2 regions of the Arthrobacter sp. A2-55 genome follow, and region 2 is predicted to be linked to the other one. Evidence: riboswitches for the same ligand, from Rfam matches in the RefSeq annotation. Region 2 holds a riboswitch; the other holds the start of a gene.
What was found. Region 2 has a riboswitch for cyclic di-AMP ahead of LPN03_RS05680 (hypothetical protein). Riboswitches for the same ligand answer to the same signal wherever they lie in the genome.
Positions count from the first base shown of each region.

Region 1: it holds a riboswitch for cyclic di-AMP, as region 2 does, so the genes downstream of both, LPN03_RS20815 (M23 family metallopeptidase) here and LPN03_RS05680 (hypothetical protein) in region 2, are expected to answer to the same signal.

Region 1 is NZ_JAJLOZ010000033.1:17,236-24,987, reverse strand. Features, by position in the region: gene serC (phosphoserine transaminase) at 1-650, opposite strand, end outside; gene LPN03_RS10830 (metal-dependent transcriptional regulator) at 877-1,572, shown strand; cyclic di-AMP (ydaO/yuaA leader) riboswitch at 1,717-1,942, shown strand; gene LPN03_RS20815 (M23 family metallopeptidase) at 1,945-2,787, shown strand; cyclic di-AMP (ydaO/yuaA leader) riboswitch at 2,930-3,128, shown strand; gene LPN03_RS10820 (NlpC/P60 family protein) at 3,132-3,914, shown strand; gene LPN03_RS10815 (MDR family MFS transporter) at 3,977-5,593, opposite strand; gene LPN03_RS10810 (TetR/AcrR family transcriptional regulator) at 5,710-6,336, opposite strand; gene LPN03_RS10805 (molybdenum cofactor guanylyltransferase) at 6,437-7,234, shown strand; gene LPN03_RS10800 (DUF6457 domain-containing protein) at 7,264-7,590, shown strand; gene LPN03_RS10795 (molybdopterin molybdotransferase MoeA) at 7,597-7,752, shown strand, end outside.
Region 2 is NZ_JAJLOZ010000013.1:24,592-32,343, forward strand. Features, by position in the region: gene LPN03_RS05665 (winged helix-turn-helix domain-containing protein) at 1-68, opposite strand, end outside; gene LPN03_RS05670 (MFS transporter) at 639-1,895, opposite strand; gene LPN03_RS05675 (MarR family winged helix-turn-helix transcriptional regulator) at 1,901-2,380, opposite strand; cyclic di-AMP (ydaO/yuaA leader) riboswitch at 2,574-2,759, shown strand; gene LPN03_RS05680 (hypothetical protein) at 2,764-3,510, shown strand; gene upp (uracil phosphoribosyltransferase) at 3,608-4,246, opposite strand; gene tadA (tRNA adenosine(34) deaminase TadA) at 4,332-4,763, shown strand; gene LPN03_RS05695 (winged helix DNA-binding domain-containing protein) at 4,858-6,042, opposite strand; tRNA gene LPN03_RS05700 (tRNA-Ser) at 6,121-6,210, shown strand; gene LPN03_RS05705 (chromosome segregation ATPase) at 6,305-7,752, opposite strand, start outside.

The DNA.
Region 1 (7,752 bases), on a different contig from region 2:
AACGCGGCCGGGGAGAAAAGGCCCAGCCACAGGCCGCCGTCGGAGGCAAAGTTCTTCTGCGGCGCGAAGTAGTACACGTCCGCCTCGGTGATGTCCACGGCCAGCCCGCCAGCCGCCGAGGTGGCGTCGACCACGACCAGAGCGCCGCCGTCGGCCCCTGCAACGCGCTTGACGGGGGCGGCGACGCCGGTGGACGTCTCGTTCTGGGGCCAGGCGTAAACATCCACGCCGGCCTCGGCTGCCGGCTCGGGGCGTGTCCCCGGGGCGGAGGTGATGATGGAGGAGGCATCCAGGAAGGGTGCCTTGTTGGTGGCAGAGGCAAACTTTGAACCGAACTCGCCAAACGAGAGGTGCTGGGCCTTCTTCTCAACCAGGCCGAAGGAGGCCACGTCCCAGAAAGCGGTGGAGCCGCCCACGCCCAGGATGACCTCGTAGCCGTCCGGTGCCCCGAAGAATTCCTTGAGGCCGCTGCGGACCTCGCCCACGAGGTTCTTCACGGGAGCCTGGCGGTGGGAGGTCCCCAGCAGGGAGGCACCGGCGGCGGACAGAGCAGCCACCTGCTCGGGACGGACTTTGGACGGGCCGGCACCGAAGCGGCCGTCGGCCGGGCGAAGATTGGCAGGGATGGTGAGGGGCGTGGATTCGCTCACGTGTTTGCTCCAAAATTTAAGCGATGGAAGTAAAGGCGCCAAGGGCCTGGTGCCAATTCTGCCGCAAAATGGCGCCCATCCCGAAATGCGGGCCGCATGCCGAAACAATCGGGCTGTGGGTGCCGGCCGGGAACAAAGGACCGTTTTCATCCCTTGTATTAAGCACGATAACGTAGGGAGTCAGGCCCCTGCCCGGAATCTCGCTCAACATTAGGAGGAATCTGACGTGACAGATTTGATTGACACGACGGAAATGTATTTGCGAACCATTCTGGAGCTGGAAGAAGAGAACATCGTTGCCCTGCGGGCCCGCATTGCAGAGCGCCTGCACCATTCCGGTCCCACCGTGTCCCAGACCATCGGGCGCATGGAGCGTGACGGCCTGGTGATAGTTTCCGGGGACCGGCACCTCGAGCTCACCCCCGCCGGTCGGGACAAGGCCACCCGCGTGATGCGCAAGCACCGCCTGGCCGAACGCTTGCTTTCCGACGTCATTGGCCTGGACTGGGCCTACGTGCATGAGGAGGCCTGCCGGTGGGAGCACGTCATGAGTGAACGCGTGGAGCAGCGGCTGTATGACCTGCTGGGCAAGCCTGAGGAATCGCCCTACGGCAACCCCATCCCGGGCCTGGAGGAACTGGGCGGGGAAGTGGCGCCGGAGTTCTCTGCCGGGCTGGTGACCCTGGTGGAGGCCATGGGCACCTACTCCCCGGACCAGTCCGTCACCATCCACCGGCTCTCGGAGCGCATTCAGGTGGAACCGGAGCTTCTTGGCCAGCTGGACGAGGGCGGCCTGCGCCCCGGCGCGCAGATTTCGCTGGCCCAGGTGGGCGAATACATCTCGGTTCGCGTCCCAGGCATCGAAGGCGCCTTGGAACTGCCTCCCGAAGTTGCCTCACATGTTTTTGTTTCCATGAGCTGACTAGCCCTGAAGGCGCCCTCCATGGCCCCGGCGCCAGCCGCCCAGGAGATAACGGAATTATCACGGCGGCCAGATTTACCGTATAGTAGCCAACGGCGCTGTAACCAAAGCGTTACCAACTTTTGACACCGAGCCTTGCCTTCAAAAGATGGTTTGCAAGCAATTCAGGCAAGGACGGGGGAACCACAAGCGGCGGACCCAACAGTCCGCCTTGGGGTGAAGCCCGCAGGCCACGCACTTAAATCCCATCCACGCACTCCGCCAGGACTGCAACGGGATGCCAATGTGCCGGGCGCGGGCCGGATCAACAAGCTGCACTCAGATCCGAATCCGACAGCTAACCTCGCAGGTGCCTTTATAGAGAGGTATTGAGTGTCAGAGGCAATTCAGCACGGCCGCCGTCGCGTGGTTGTGCAGGCCACCTGTGTGCCCGAGGGCGTCCCGGCCAGCCGCCGGGAAGCGCTCGCCGCAGAGCGGGGCAGGGCCAAGCCGCAAACTGCGCACGGCCACCCGGCCCGCTCCGGATCCCGTTACAGGGTCCGTGCCGGCCGAAAGCCCGGCTTCCCCAGTGGCGCGGGGCAGACAGCGGGAATTGTGCTGGCCGCGACAGGACTGGCGCTGGCCGTCGCCCTTCCCTCCGCCGGCGGCGCACTCCCGGCCGTGGACGCCCAACCGGCCCTGGCGGTGCAATCCCTGGTGACAGCGGCCGCGGACGTGCCCATCAGCTTTGCCACCCCGGCCGTGGGCAGCTCGCTCAACCTTGATGGTCAGCTGAAGCAGACACTGCAGGTCGAGGCCGCCAAGGTGACACCCCAGGCAGCCAAGGGGACGCTGTCGGCACCCCTGAAAAACCTGGTACAGACATCGCCGTTTGGAGCCCGCATCAATCCCGTGACCGGAGCCGCAGGAGACTTCCATACCGGCCAGGACTTTGCCATCCAGTGCTCGACCGAGGTATTTGCTTCTGCCGGCGGCACCGTGAGCTACGCGCAATGGCATGAGTTTGGCGGTGGCAACCGGGTGGTCATCAACCATGGCAACGGCCTCTCAACCAGCTACAGCCACCTCAGCTCAATCGGCGTCAAAGTCGGGCAAAAAGTGGAGCGTGGCGACCTCATTGCGCTGAGCGGCACCACCGGCAACTCCACCGGCTGCCACCTGCACTTTGAGGTGCTGGTGGATGACGAAACCGTTGACCCGCAAGGCTGGCTTTAATCCCTCCACAGGGGGTGCCAGGTCACGGCTTTGACACCGCACCGTGACCGGAACGTGACATTGGCGAAAATCTGTTGTACCGTCGTAACCGCGCCTGCTTCGAATCAAGCGGGCGCCCATGAGTGGATTGCCTAGCTCTGCCACTGCTCATGGTCCGTTCGTAACAATCGTCTGGCAGGGGCGGGGGAACCAATATCGGGCTTCGTTTTCACGAGAAGTCCTAGGGGTGAAGTCGCACTACATCCGCACAGAAGATTCGTCTTCAGCGGTGGATGGGAATGCGGCCGGGTGACTCCCATCCGAATCCGACAGCTTACCTCGCAGGCTTTGGGAGAGGATCCTTCTTGTCTTCAAACACTGCCCTTGGGCGCCACCGCGCCGAGGTTGTTAAGACCAGCCCGATCTCCGTCATCTCGAAAGCCGTCAGCTCCAACGTCGGTGGTGTCGGACGCCAGGCCGCTGTAATCGCAGCAGCTTCAGGGCTTGTCCTTACTTCTGGTATCGCAGCAAACGCATCAACCCCCACCGTGGAGCGTGCATCTGACGGTGGAACCACGCTTAGCCTGAACTCGGAGCTGGCCTCCGGCGTAACGGCGGCATCCACAGTAAAGATTTCCTTCGCAAGCCCTGTGGTCACTTCCACGCCGGCTCCTGCTGTGCAGGCACCCGTCGTGGCAGCACAGAGCAACGATGTTGCAGCAGCCCCGGCTGCCGCAGTCGCAGCAACTCCCGCAACCGCAGCTCCCGTCATCACAACCACTGAAGCTCCTGCGCCGGCCGCCAAGCCTGCTGTCAAGAGCGGCATTGGGGCAACCATTGCAGCTGCGGCTTACGCCCAGCTGGGTGTTGCACAGGACTGCACCGCGCTGGCCTCCAACTCCCTGGCGGCCGCAGGCATCAACTTCCACGGCTGGCCGGCGGACTACATGTCCCTGGGCCGCACCGTGGGCCAGGCCGAAGCACAGCCCGGTGACCTCATCTACTACGCAAACGGTGGCGGCGGCATGGCCCACATCGCTGTTTACGTAGGCAACGGCATGGCCGTCCACGGCGGATTCAACGGTTCAACCGTTCTGTACTCCGTGAACGTCGGCTCCGGCCCGGTCTTCATCGCGATCGGCCACTAAGCCAAGCAGCAACCACGTCAAAGGGCCCCGTCACCATGACGGGGCCCTTTGACGTGTCGAGGCTAACCGTCCACCGTTGCGGAGCCGGCCTCCGCAACGCCGACCACCGCAACGCCGACCACCGCAACGCCGGCGTCTTCCGGTGAGGGCTGCCGGTCAATGCTGGTTGCCAGCGGAATCTCCTTCACGAACATCAACAGCACCGCAGCAACCAGCAGCAGCGGCACCATGTAGGCGAAGATCGGCGTCAGGGCGTCGTTGTAGCCGCCAATGATGATGCTGCGCACCTGCTCGGGCAGTTGCCGGACAATCTGCGGCGTCAGGGAATTGATGCCGCCACCCTGCTGGCCGCCGCCGGCGGACATCCGCTCGGTGAGGATTTGCGCCAGCCGGTGGGCAAACAAGCTGCCGACGACGGCGGAACCCAGCGAGGCTCCCACCTGGCGGAAGTAGTTGTTGGACGCCGTGGCCATGCCCACCTGTGAATTGGGGAACTGGTTTTGGACTATCAACACCAGGATCTGCATGCTGGTCCCCAGCCCGATGCCCATGACTGCCAGGTAGACGCAGATGAGCCAAACCGGCATGGCGGTGGTCATCGTGGAAAGCAGCACCAGGGCACCCGCCACAATCAACATGCCGGCCACGGGCAGCCACTTGTACCTGCCGGTCTTGCTGACAAACTGCCCGGAGACGATGGAAGTGACCAGCAGCCCGGCCATCATGGGGATCATCAAAAAGCCCGCTTGCGTGGCGTTGGCACCCGTGACCATCTGCAAATAGGTGGGCAGGTAGGCCAGCGTGCCGAACATGGCGATCCCGGTGATGAGGCCTGCCGCCGTGGTCAGGTTGAAGTTGCGGTCCTTGAAAAGGTGCAAGGACATGATGGGGTGCACTGCCCGGTGTTCGATCCACACGAATGCCGCCCCCGCGGCCAACGTGCCAATGGCCATGCCGATGATCTGTGGCGAGCCCCAGTCGTACTTGGTGCCGCCCCAGGTGCTCACCAGCACCAGCAGCGTGGAGGTGATGCCCAGCACGGCCATGCCGGCAACGTCCACGCGGGCATTTCCGTGGGGGTGCTTGGGCAGGCGCAGGAAGAACACCGCGGAAATGATGGCCATGATGCCCAGCGGAATGTTCATCCACAGGCCCCAGCGCCAGCCGATTCCGTCGGTGAACCAGCCGCCCAGCAGCGGCCCGGCCACGGATGACAGTGCAAACACGCCGCCCATGATGCCCATGTAGCGCCCGCGCTCACGGGCCGGCACCACGTCGGCAATGATGGCCTGCGAGAGCAGCATCAAGCCGCCGCCGCCCAGCCCCTGGACGCCGCGGCCAATGATGAGCCACGTCATGTCCTGCGCAAAACCGCCCACGATCGAGCCGAGGATGAAGATGGAAATCGCGGAGATGAACAGGCCTTTGCGCCCCATCAAATCGCCCAGCTTGCCATAAATGGGCAGCATGATGGTGGAAGCGAGAATGTAGATGGTGATGACCCACAGCATCTCGCTGACGCCGTTGAGCTCGCCAACAATGGTCGGCAGGGCGGTGCTGAAAATGGTCTGGTCCAGCGATGCCAGCAACATGGTCAGCATCAGGCCGGCAAAAACCAGCAGGATGCTGCGGCGGTCGCCCGTTGTGGGAGGATGGGCAATTTTGGTGGTCGACGTCATGAAAGGTTCCTTGCACGCGAACGGGTAAAAGTGGAAGGGCGGCGGATTGCCGGCCAAGTACGACGGCGCGCTGCCGCGGCTTGCGCTGCGCAGCAACTGGCCGTTGCGGCGCCGGATTAGGGCCAGTGCTCACTGCTGGTGATGCGCTGGATCAGGCTGGAGGCCGAGCGGACCAATTCCTCACGGGTGTCGGTGAAATTGCCGGCCACCCACTTCTGCATGGCGAAGCGCATGGCGCCCGAGACCAGGGAGACCACCATGCGGGCTTCGTCCTCAAGGTCGGGGGTTTGTTCTTCGGTGCGTCCCTGGAAATGGAAGCGGTCCATGACGTAGCGCACGAACGTTTCCTCGACCTCGCCAATGCGTGCCTTTTCCCGTTTGAGCAGTTCCGGGCTTTGGTGGATCAACTGGTGCCGGGCCTGGAACAGGGCAAGGTCCGGCTCGGTGCTGACTATGGTCTGGGCCAGCATGCTGAAAAGGTCCCCAAACACGCTGCTGCCCTTGCCCTCAACAAAGCCCTGGATGAGTTCCGGCGTGGGCATGGCCTTTTCGGCGCCGACATAGACGCCCTCCTTCGAACCAAAATAGTTGAAGAAGGTGCGCTGGGAGACCATGCTGGCCGCGCAGATCATGTCCACGGTGACATTTTCGTAGCCCTGCTGCAGGGCCAGCTCGACGGCGGCCCTGCGGATCGCCTGGCTCGTGGCGGCGCGTTTTCTGCTGCGCAGGGTTTCCATGGACATGGGACCAGTATAAATGCAGTTCCTGTAAATATGCGGTGAGTGCACATTTATGGCCGGGTGGCACGGAGCCGAACGTTCCGGACGGGCTAGCATGAACTTCATGGACACTGGATGCCGCGACGGGGACTTCGGCAGTGAACGCAAGCACGCACCCATGCAGGCTGTGATCCTCGCCGGGGGACTGTCCCGGCGTCTGGGCGGGGTGCCGAAGGCCGGGCTCACAGTTGGGGGCATTACCCTGCTGGCCCGGACCGTGGAGGCTGCCCTCGCCCTCATTGACAGCGAGGGGCCGGGCAGGGACGCCCGGCCGGAGTGCGAGGGGCCGGAGTGCGAGGACTCGGGCCGGGCCACAGCCCCCGCCGTCGCCGTCGTCGGGCCGGCGGAACTGCTGGCACCCTGGCTGGGCCCGTTGGCGGGCCGGGTGGTTTTTGCGCGGGAGAATCCGCCCTATTCCGGGCCCGCAGCGGGGCTGGCGGCCGGGCTCGCGGAACTGGCCGGAGCCCTCCCTGGGGCATCCGGGGCCCGGCCGCGGGCACCGGCAGGTGCAGACGGCGGCCATGTGCTGGTCCTGGCGTGCGACATGCCCCAGGCAAGCGAACTGGTGCGCTTTTTGGCGGCAGGGCTGGAGGGCGACGATCCCGGCACCGGCGTCATGGCCGTGGACGGCGGCCGGCGGCAGCCCCTCGCGGCAATATACCCGCTGGGCCCCCTGCGCGCGGCTGTGGATGCGGCGCGGGCGTCACACCGCCTCAGCAACGCGTCAGTGTTCTCGCTGCTTGCTAGTGTGAACACCAAGGAATGCGCAGTGCCCCCGGGGTTGACGGCGGACATTGACACGTGGGAAGACGCCCGGATGCATGGAATCGCCGCCAAGGATCAAGATCCGGCGCCGCGGTGACAGGCGGCCGGGCCAGGAGAGGTGGAACCATGGAAAACCATGACGACGTGCTGGAGGCCTGGCTCGCCAAGCTGCTTGCCGCCTTTGAGCTCGCAGATGTAAAGGTCGACACCCACGCAGTGCTCAACCTCGCCGGCGTGGCAGCCCACGCCGTGGTTCGGCCCGCCGCGCCGCTGACCACTTTTGTGGCCGGGCTGGCCGCGGGGCTTGCCGCCGGCTCCGGCCAGGCCACCGACCAGGCCGCCATGGCGGCGGCCCTCGGCCTGGCCAAACAGCTGGCCGCAGCCGAAGCCCCCGCCCCGGAATCACCGGCGGCCGGCGCGGCGGACGCAGCCCCGCAGCGCGCAGCGGAGTAGCCGGCCGTGGAGCCCCCCATCGAGGAACCGGCCACCGCGCCGCGCCCGCTGCCCCACACGTGGGAGGAGGCGCGGGCGCTGGCCTATGGCGTGGCACAACCGCTCCCGGCCCACGACGTGCCGCTGGCTCAGGCCGCCGGGCGGAAACTGGCCGCGGACGTA
Region 2 (7,752 bases):
GCCCCGCGGGCCACGGCCTTGGCGGCATTGCGAACAGAAATGTGGACGTATCCGGATGCTACAGACATTGAACTACCTCGGTGTATGGCCGTAAGCTACGGCGCGAATGCTTTCCTCATGTGTTCCGTATACCGGAACCAAATGCCCCGCCAGGGGCCGGCCACAGGGCCAAAAATGCCTAGTTCGTAAGGGTTGTGAGCTAGGCCTGCATTCGACAACTACACAGGGCCCGTCCAGATGGGTTGCAATGGACAGTTGCTGCGGCTGCAGAATTCACTGAGTGGGTGTTCACACTCGCCAGTGTCCTACGTAATATTCCGAACTTGCAAGTAACAAAGGGCCAAAACGTCCACTCTGTGAGATTTTTGCTCCCATTGTGATAAAGGTAACAACGTACGCTTGGTCTCACATCGGCGGATCGTGACGCCGTGAGTTGAATTTATTGATCTATTTCGCGATTGTGACGTTGCAAAATTCGGCAACATGGCAATTATGAAGAAATAAGTTCACGCGTCAAAAAAGCATGGCTAGGATGCCCTCCGCAAGCCGCTTGCAACGCCGGCCATTTTCCCAGACTTTGACGTTAAGGCAACAAAAGTTCACCCGAAACCCACCCAGCGGCCCCGCCGTCGGGCTCCTCAACGGTGGAGGGCGTGCGCCACCGTGAACGGGCGCAGGCTGCGGAATTGGTCGCGGATCCGCACATGGTTCCGCCGGTTCATCATGACCAGGGCCACCAGTGCGGAGGCGATGGCCACCACCGCCCCGATGCCCAGGGACCAGCGGGCGCCGAATTCGGTGGCGATCCAGCCCACCAGCGGCGCACCGATGGGGGTGCCGCCCTGCAGGACCACCATGTACACGGCCAGGACGCGCCCGCGCATGGCCGCGTCCGTGTTGAGCTGGACGGTGGTGTTGCAGGCATTCATGAAGGTCAGCGCCGCCAGGCCCACCGGGACCAGTGCCACGGCATAAAGGGCAAAGGACGGCATGAACGCTGCGATGGCCACGGTGCCGCCAAAGGCCAGGGCCCCGCCAACTATGTAGAGCATGCGCATGTTCTTGCGCCGGGCGGCCATCAGGGCTGCGGCCAGCGTGCCAATGGCCATGACGGAGCCCAGCAGCCCGTATTCGCCCGGGCCTAGGTGGAAGACGGTGGTGGCCATCAGCGCGTTGGTGATCTGGAAGTTCATCCCAAACGTGCCCACCATGAACACCAGCACCATGATCATCATGAGGTCCGGACGGTGGCGGATGTAGGCAAACCCCTCGCGAATCTGCCCCTTGCCGCGCGGCACTCTGGCAACAGGCTGCAACTCGGAGACGCGCATGCGCCACAGGGAGAAGATCACGGCCACAAAGCTGGCCGCGTTGATCAGGAATGCCGGCCCGGTGCCGAACAGGGCAATCACCACGCCGGCAATGCCGGGGCCGGCCAGGCGGGCCAGGTTGAAGGAGGCGCTGTTAAGGGCGACGGCGTTGGGCACGTCCTCCTTGCCCACCACCTCCGAGACAAACGCCTGGCGCGACGGGGCGTCAAAGGCGCTGGCCACCCCGAGCAGGAAGGCAATGACGTAGACATGCCACAGCTCCACGGTGTGGGTGACCACCAGCAGACCCAGCAGCAGGGCACACAGCCCCATGGCCGTTTGGGTGCACAGCAGGAGCTTGCGCTTGTTGACCCGGTCGCCCAGCAGCCCGGCAAACGGCCCCAGGAAGACGATGGGCAGGAACTGCAGGCCAGTGGTGATGCCCGCGGCTGTGCCGGAATTGTTGGTGAGGATGGTCAGCACCAGCCAGTCCTGTGCCACGCGCTGCATCCAGGTGCCGATGTTGGACACCAGCGCCCCTGTCACCCACAGGCGGTAGTTGAAAACCTTCAGCGCCCTGAACATGGAATTCAAACGGCGCTCATCTCCTGCAGGATGCGGGCCGCTTCGCGCAGGGTCTCGCGTTCCTCCGGGCTCAGCGCCGCCACCCTCTTGGCGAGCCACTGGGTGCGCCGGGACCTGGCCTTGCGCAGGATGGCCGAGCCGTCCCCGGTGATTTGCACCAGCACCTGCCGCTTGTCCAGCGGGTTCTCCCCGCGGGTGACATAGCCGGCGGATTCGAGCCCGTTGACGATCCGGGTCATGGACGGAGCCTGGATCATTTCCCGCTCGGCCAGTTGTCCCACCGTCAGGGGGCCGTGGAGGATGGCCGCGAGCACTGAATACTGGCCCGGGCTGATGTCACGGGACGCTGCTTCGGCGCGGAGCCGGCGGGAGGAGCGCATGATGGCCACCCTCAGCTCGGCAGCCAGTAATCCGGCACCTGCCTGGCGCTTGGATGGCGGAGCTGCCGTGCGGGCAGCCGGGGGCGTTGCTGAGGAAGTAATCATAAGTTGCGTATAGTCCTGGCGTCACTGGTTTCGTGTTTTCTATTACTTAGCATAGGTCATTAGCATTGCTAAGTAAATGTCAGGATGGTCACTCCGTTACCAAAATGTGACTTTTGGGCCTTGCTTCGGTAGGGTGGACTTCGTGCCCGCCGAACCATCCACGGTTCCTTGGCACAAATGGACGGTTCGCCGAGCTCTGCCGCCGCCCATTTCCCGTTCATACCAGACGGCAGAGACGGGGGACCCAATTTTTGCGGGTCTCCTCCATGGAGACCCTTGGGGTTAAGCCGATGACGTGCGCAGCACATGCCTGCGCCGCACGGCCGGATGCTCTAGTCCGTTCCCGACAGCTCACCTCGCAGGCGTAGAGAGGCTATATCCCTATGTCCGCAGCACCCCAGCACGGCCGCCGCCGCGCCGAACCTGTTCGCCCCGTCTCCCGCCGCGAAGCCCGCAAGGCCTCCCACACTGACGCCAAGGTCGCCGGACCTGCCAAGCGCATGGCCATTGTTGCCGTGGCCGGGGCGCTGCTGGCCGGCGGAGGGCTGGCCCAGGCCGCCACCAACAACGCAACCGCCGGCTTGGCCTCCGCGAGCCTTGTCTCCGGCGGCACCCAGGCCAGCGCCGCGCCGTCGGCCATCTCAGCGCCCACAGACGTTGCCATTGACTTTTCCCGCATCCAGGTGAGTTCCACCAAGGCCGCCAAGGCCACTTCCCAGTCCCTCAGTGGTGCGGCCGACGCCGTCACGCCGGTGGCCACGCCGCCGGCCACCAAGGCTGCCGCGCCTGCCCCCACCAAGGCCGCCGCCCCCGTGCTGGTGGACGACCCCGCCGCGGCACAGCAGTACGCCGCCGGCCAGTTGGCCGCGCACGGCTGGGGCGCCGACCAGATGAGCTGCCTGACGCAGCTGTGGAACCGCGAATCCAGCTGGCTGACGTCGGCCGAAAACGCCTCCAGCGGTGCGTATGGCATTGCCCAGTCGCTCCCGGCGGAGAAGATGGCCGTGGCGGGCGCGGACTACCGCACCAACTACAAGACGCAGATCAACTGGGGCCTTGGCTACATTGAGGGCCGCTACGGCAGCCCGTGCGGCGCCTGGGGCCACTCCAACGCCGTCGGCTGGTACTAAACCCCGCGGTGAGTATGCAGCAATGGCGACTTAGGCTGGGCCTAAGTCGCCATTGCTGCATACTCGGGAGGGCGTGACGGCCGGAAAACCGAAACGGTTAGTCGACAACCCCGTACAGGCGGTCCCCCGCGTCGCCCAGGCCGGGGACAATGTAGGACTTTTCGTTCAGGCCCTCGTCGATCGAGGCGAGCACCACGTGGACATTGTCACGTTCCCCGTGGGCGGCTTCCAGCTTCGCCAGGCCCTCGGGGGCGGCCAGCAGGCAGATGCACGTGATGTCCGCGGCGCCGCGATCAAAGAGGAACTTGAACGCCTCAATCAAGGTGCCGCCGGTGGCCAGCATGGGGTCCAGGACGTACACCTGGCGTCCCGTCAGGTCCTCGGGCAGGCGCTCGGCGTAGGTGATGGCCTCAAGGGTTTCCTCATTGCGGGCCATGCCCAGGAAGCCCACTTCGGCGGTGGGCAGCAGTCGGGTCATGCCCTCCAGCATGCCCAGCCCGGCGCGCAGGATCGGCACCACCAGCGGCGTGGGCTTGCTCAGGCCGGTACCGACGGTCGGGGACACGGGAGTTTCAATGTTGACCGGCTCCACGCGCACTTCGCGGGTTGCCTCATAGGCCAGCAGGGTGACCAGCTCTTCGGTCAGCTGCCGGAAAACGGATGACGGGGTGGTCTTGTCCCGCAGGACGGTCAATTTGTGGGCAATCAGCGGATGATCCGCAACCAGTACGCGCATAGATAAAAGCTACCATTGAGCCGTGCCCTCCACGTCGAAACCCAGCCCAATCGAGACCCCCGCCACGGCCCTGCACGCCGGGTGGATGGGCCTGGCGCTGGCGGAGGCCCGCCGTGCCCCGGAGACGGGGGACGTGCCGATTGGCGCCGTCGTCCTGGGGCCCGACGGCGGAGTGCTGGGTGCGGGCCGCAACGAACGCGAAGCCCACGGGGATCCGACGGCGCACGCGGAGGTGGTGGCCATCCGGGAAGCTGCCGCCCGGCTCGGGTCCTGGCGGCTGGACGGGTGCACGCTGGTGGTCACGCTGGAGCCGTGCACCATGTGTGCCGGCGCCATCGTGCTGGCCCGCGTGCCGCGCGTCGTTTTTGGCGCATGGGATGAGAAGGCCGGCGCTGCGGGCTCCGTGTTTGACGTGCTGCGCGAACGCCGCCTCAACCACTGGGTGGAAGTGTTCCCGGGCGTTCGCGAGGAAGAATGCGCGGCCCTGTTGAGGGATTTTTTCGGCGGGCACCGCTAAAGGCCGGGTCTCAGGGCCCGATGTGAACCGGCTGGATTCTCGCCGCACAGGATGCCCGTTCGATTTCCGCCCCCGGGCTTCCCAGGCCCACGGCTCAGCCCGCCGCGTTCAGTGCGTCGATCCGCTTTTGCCGGCTCGACGGCGAGTCCAGGCTGAAGCTGCGGAAGTCGCCCAGGTCCTCGCGGATGAACGCCTCAACCTCCTTGAGCCGCTGCGTGACGGCCTTCGTGGGGGCACCGAAAAGCCAGTGGGCGATGCGTTCCTCGCCGGGGTCGTATTGCCACAGGCCGATGATCCGGCCGCGGTCCACGATGGGGTGGTCGGGCAGGTCTGCCTGCAATGCCAGCCGGGTGCTGCCCAGCTGCCTGCCCGCGTCCTCCTCGGCAAAGTGGCTGGCGGCGTTGCGGCGCAACAGGAACAGCGAATCACTTCCGGCCAGCAGCTGGATTTGCTCATCTTTCGGCGCCACGAAATTTTCACGCTCGTCGGCGTCGGCCGGGAGCATCCACAGCCCGTCCGCCTCGACAGCCCCCGCCCCGGCCAGCGCGGCCTTGGTCTGGGCCACGGTGAATGCGGTGAACCACTGCGTTTCCTTCAGCGTGGCCCCGCCGGTCCAGCCCAGGTACCGTTCCATCAACAGGGCACGGGCCTGTTCGGGGGTCTCCGTGGCGGGCTCCAGCCCCCACGCCGCATATGAATAGCGCTGCTGGTCCAGCCGGCCGTTGACGGGAACGCGCCGGATGCGCCCGTCCGCCTGCAGCAGTCCCAGGACGGCCGGCAGGGTGGTGGAGGCGCCCTTCTTCTTCCCCGCCTCCCCCAGGCTGCGAACGGCGCCGCCCAGCCTGTCCTTCAGCGCCTTCGGGTCCAGCGTTGCCGGGCTTCCTTCCCCAGGCCCGACGCCGGCGCCCAGGACCGCGAGCACGTCACCTTCCAGCGCGGCCAGCTCGCTGCGCGGAACATCGAGCTTGTCCAGGACCTTGGCCTGGGCCTCCGCGGCGCCGGCGCCCAAGGTGAGGGCCCACGCGAAGTCGTCCGCGCCCAGCACATAGGTGCAGCCGCGCGCCGTCGGCAGTTCATGGATGCGCAAGGCCGCAACGTCGGCATCCGCCTCCTCGCGGCGGATGCCGCCGCGGGCAAAGAGGGTGAGGTAGGGGTTGGCGCCGCCCACTGAGCGGGCCCAGCCGGCTGCGCTGAGAACCCGGCCGGAGCCGTGGCCTTCCAGGGAGCCGTCCAGGCCTTGCTTGTGCCAGCTCCAGGCACGCTGCGTTGCACTGTTCATGGGGCCATCCTCCCCCATTTGCCGCGGTTGTGGGCCCATTTTTGAAGTGGGCCCCCGACCCGGTAAGGTTGACGCGTTGGTGACGTGTCCGAGCGGCCGAAGGTGCAACACTCGAAATGTTGTTTAGGTGAGAGCCTAACGTGGGTTCAAATCCCACCGTCACCGCCACTGAGAAGGCCTCAAGTCCCTTTGTGAATGCAGGGGACTTGAGGCCTTTTCCATGCCCTCCGGCCTCGAACCGCGATGCGCGGCGGCCGTGGGATCAGGCCGCGCAACCACCCAGGGCAATTTGGCCGTCAATGGCACCGATCTGCTGCTGCACCGACCCCAGCTGGTCCTGCAGCCCCTTCACCAGGTCCTTTTGGGCCTTGACCGCATCCTTGTTGGCCTTCTTTTGGGCTTCGAGGTCGCGGAGCGCCGCCTGCGCGCCAGTGAGCTGCTGGTCCAGGGAGGTCAGCTGGGCCTGGAGTGCGGTCAGCGCGGCGTCCGCCGCGGTGATCTCCCCGTTGAGCTGGTTGAGCTGCTCCAACAACGGCGCCACCCGCCCCTGAAGCGCCAGGATGTCCGCTTCCTTGGCGGAGATCTGCGCGTTGAGGCCCGCAAGGGTGGCCGTGAGCTGGTCCAACTCGCCATTCAACACGGCAAGCTCGGCCTGCTTGGCTGTGACGGCCGCACTGGTGGCGTCCAGCGTTGCCTGCAGCGCGGGCACCTCAGCGTTGAGGTCGGCAAGCTCCGCGTTCTTGGCGTCCACCGCCTCCTGCGCCGCCGTGGCAGCATCCCGGGCGGCAGCCAGCGTGGACTGCAGCCCCTGGAGCACCGCGTTTTGCGCCTCGATGGCGGCCTGGGCCTGGGCAACGCCATCCGCCAGGGCCGGAAGTGCGGCCTCCAGATTCGCAACCACCTGCTGCTGGGCGACGACGGCGGCCTGGGCGGAGCCGGCCGCATCCTGAAGCGCCGGCAGCTGGCCCTGCAGTGTGCTGAGCTCGCGGGCCTTGTCTGTCACGGCAGCGTTGGCGGTTGCCACCGCATCCGACAGGCCAGGCAGCTGGCCCTTCAACGCGGCGATGTCGGCCAGTTTGGTGGCGACATTCCCATTGGCCGTGTCCAAGGCCGCCTGCAATGGCGCGGCCTGCTGCTGGAGCGAGCTGCTGGCGCCCTGCTTGGCCACCAGTTCGCCACTCAGCGTGTTGACAGCGGACTGCAAACCGGCCAGGTCGTCTTGGAGTGCTGAGATCTCGCCGGACTTCTGTGTGATCTGGGTATTGATCGGATCAAGCTGGGCCTGCAGCCCGTCTCTCTGCTTGATGAGCCCGGTCTTGTTGCCGCCGCTGCCGTCATTGATCTTCCCGTTGAGGACAACGATTTGGTCACTGAGCAACTTGGCGCTCGCCTGCAGCGGCGTCAGCTCACCCTGCGCTTGGGCCAGCAGCGTCTGCTTGGCAGCGATCGCCGTGGTGTCAGCTCCAATCTGCGCCTGCAGCGCGGCGATGTCAGCGTTGGCCGCATTAATCCGCGCAGTGTTGTCTGCCACCGCGGCCGCCGCGGCAGCCGCCGTCGTCTGCAGGCCTGCAAGGGCATTTTGGGCCTGGGTGATCTCGGCATTCTTGGCCGCGAGCGCATCCGCAGCACTTGTAGCCGCCGACTGCAGCGCCGCCAGCTGCCCCTGTGCCTGGGTGATTTCGGAGTTCTTGGCCGTGACCGCGTCGGCTG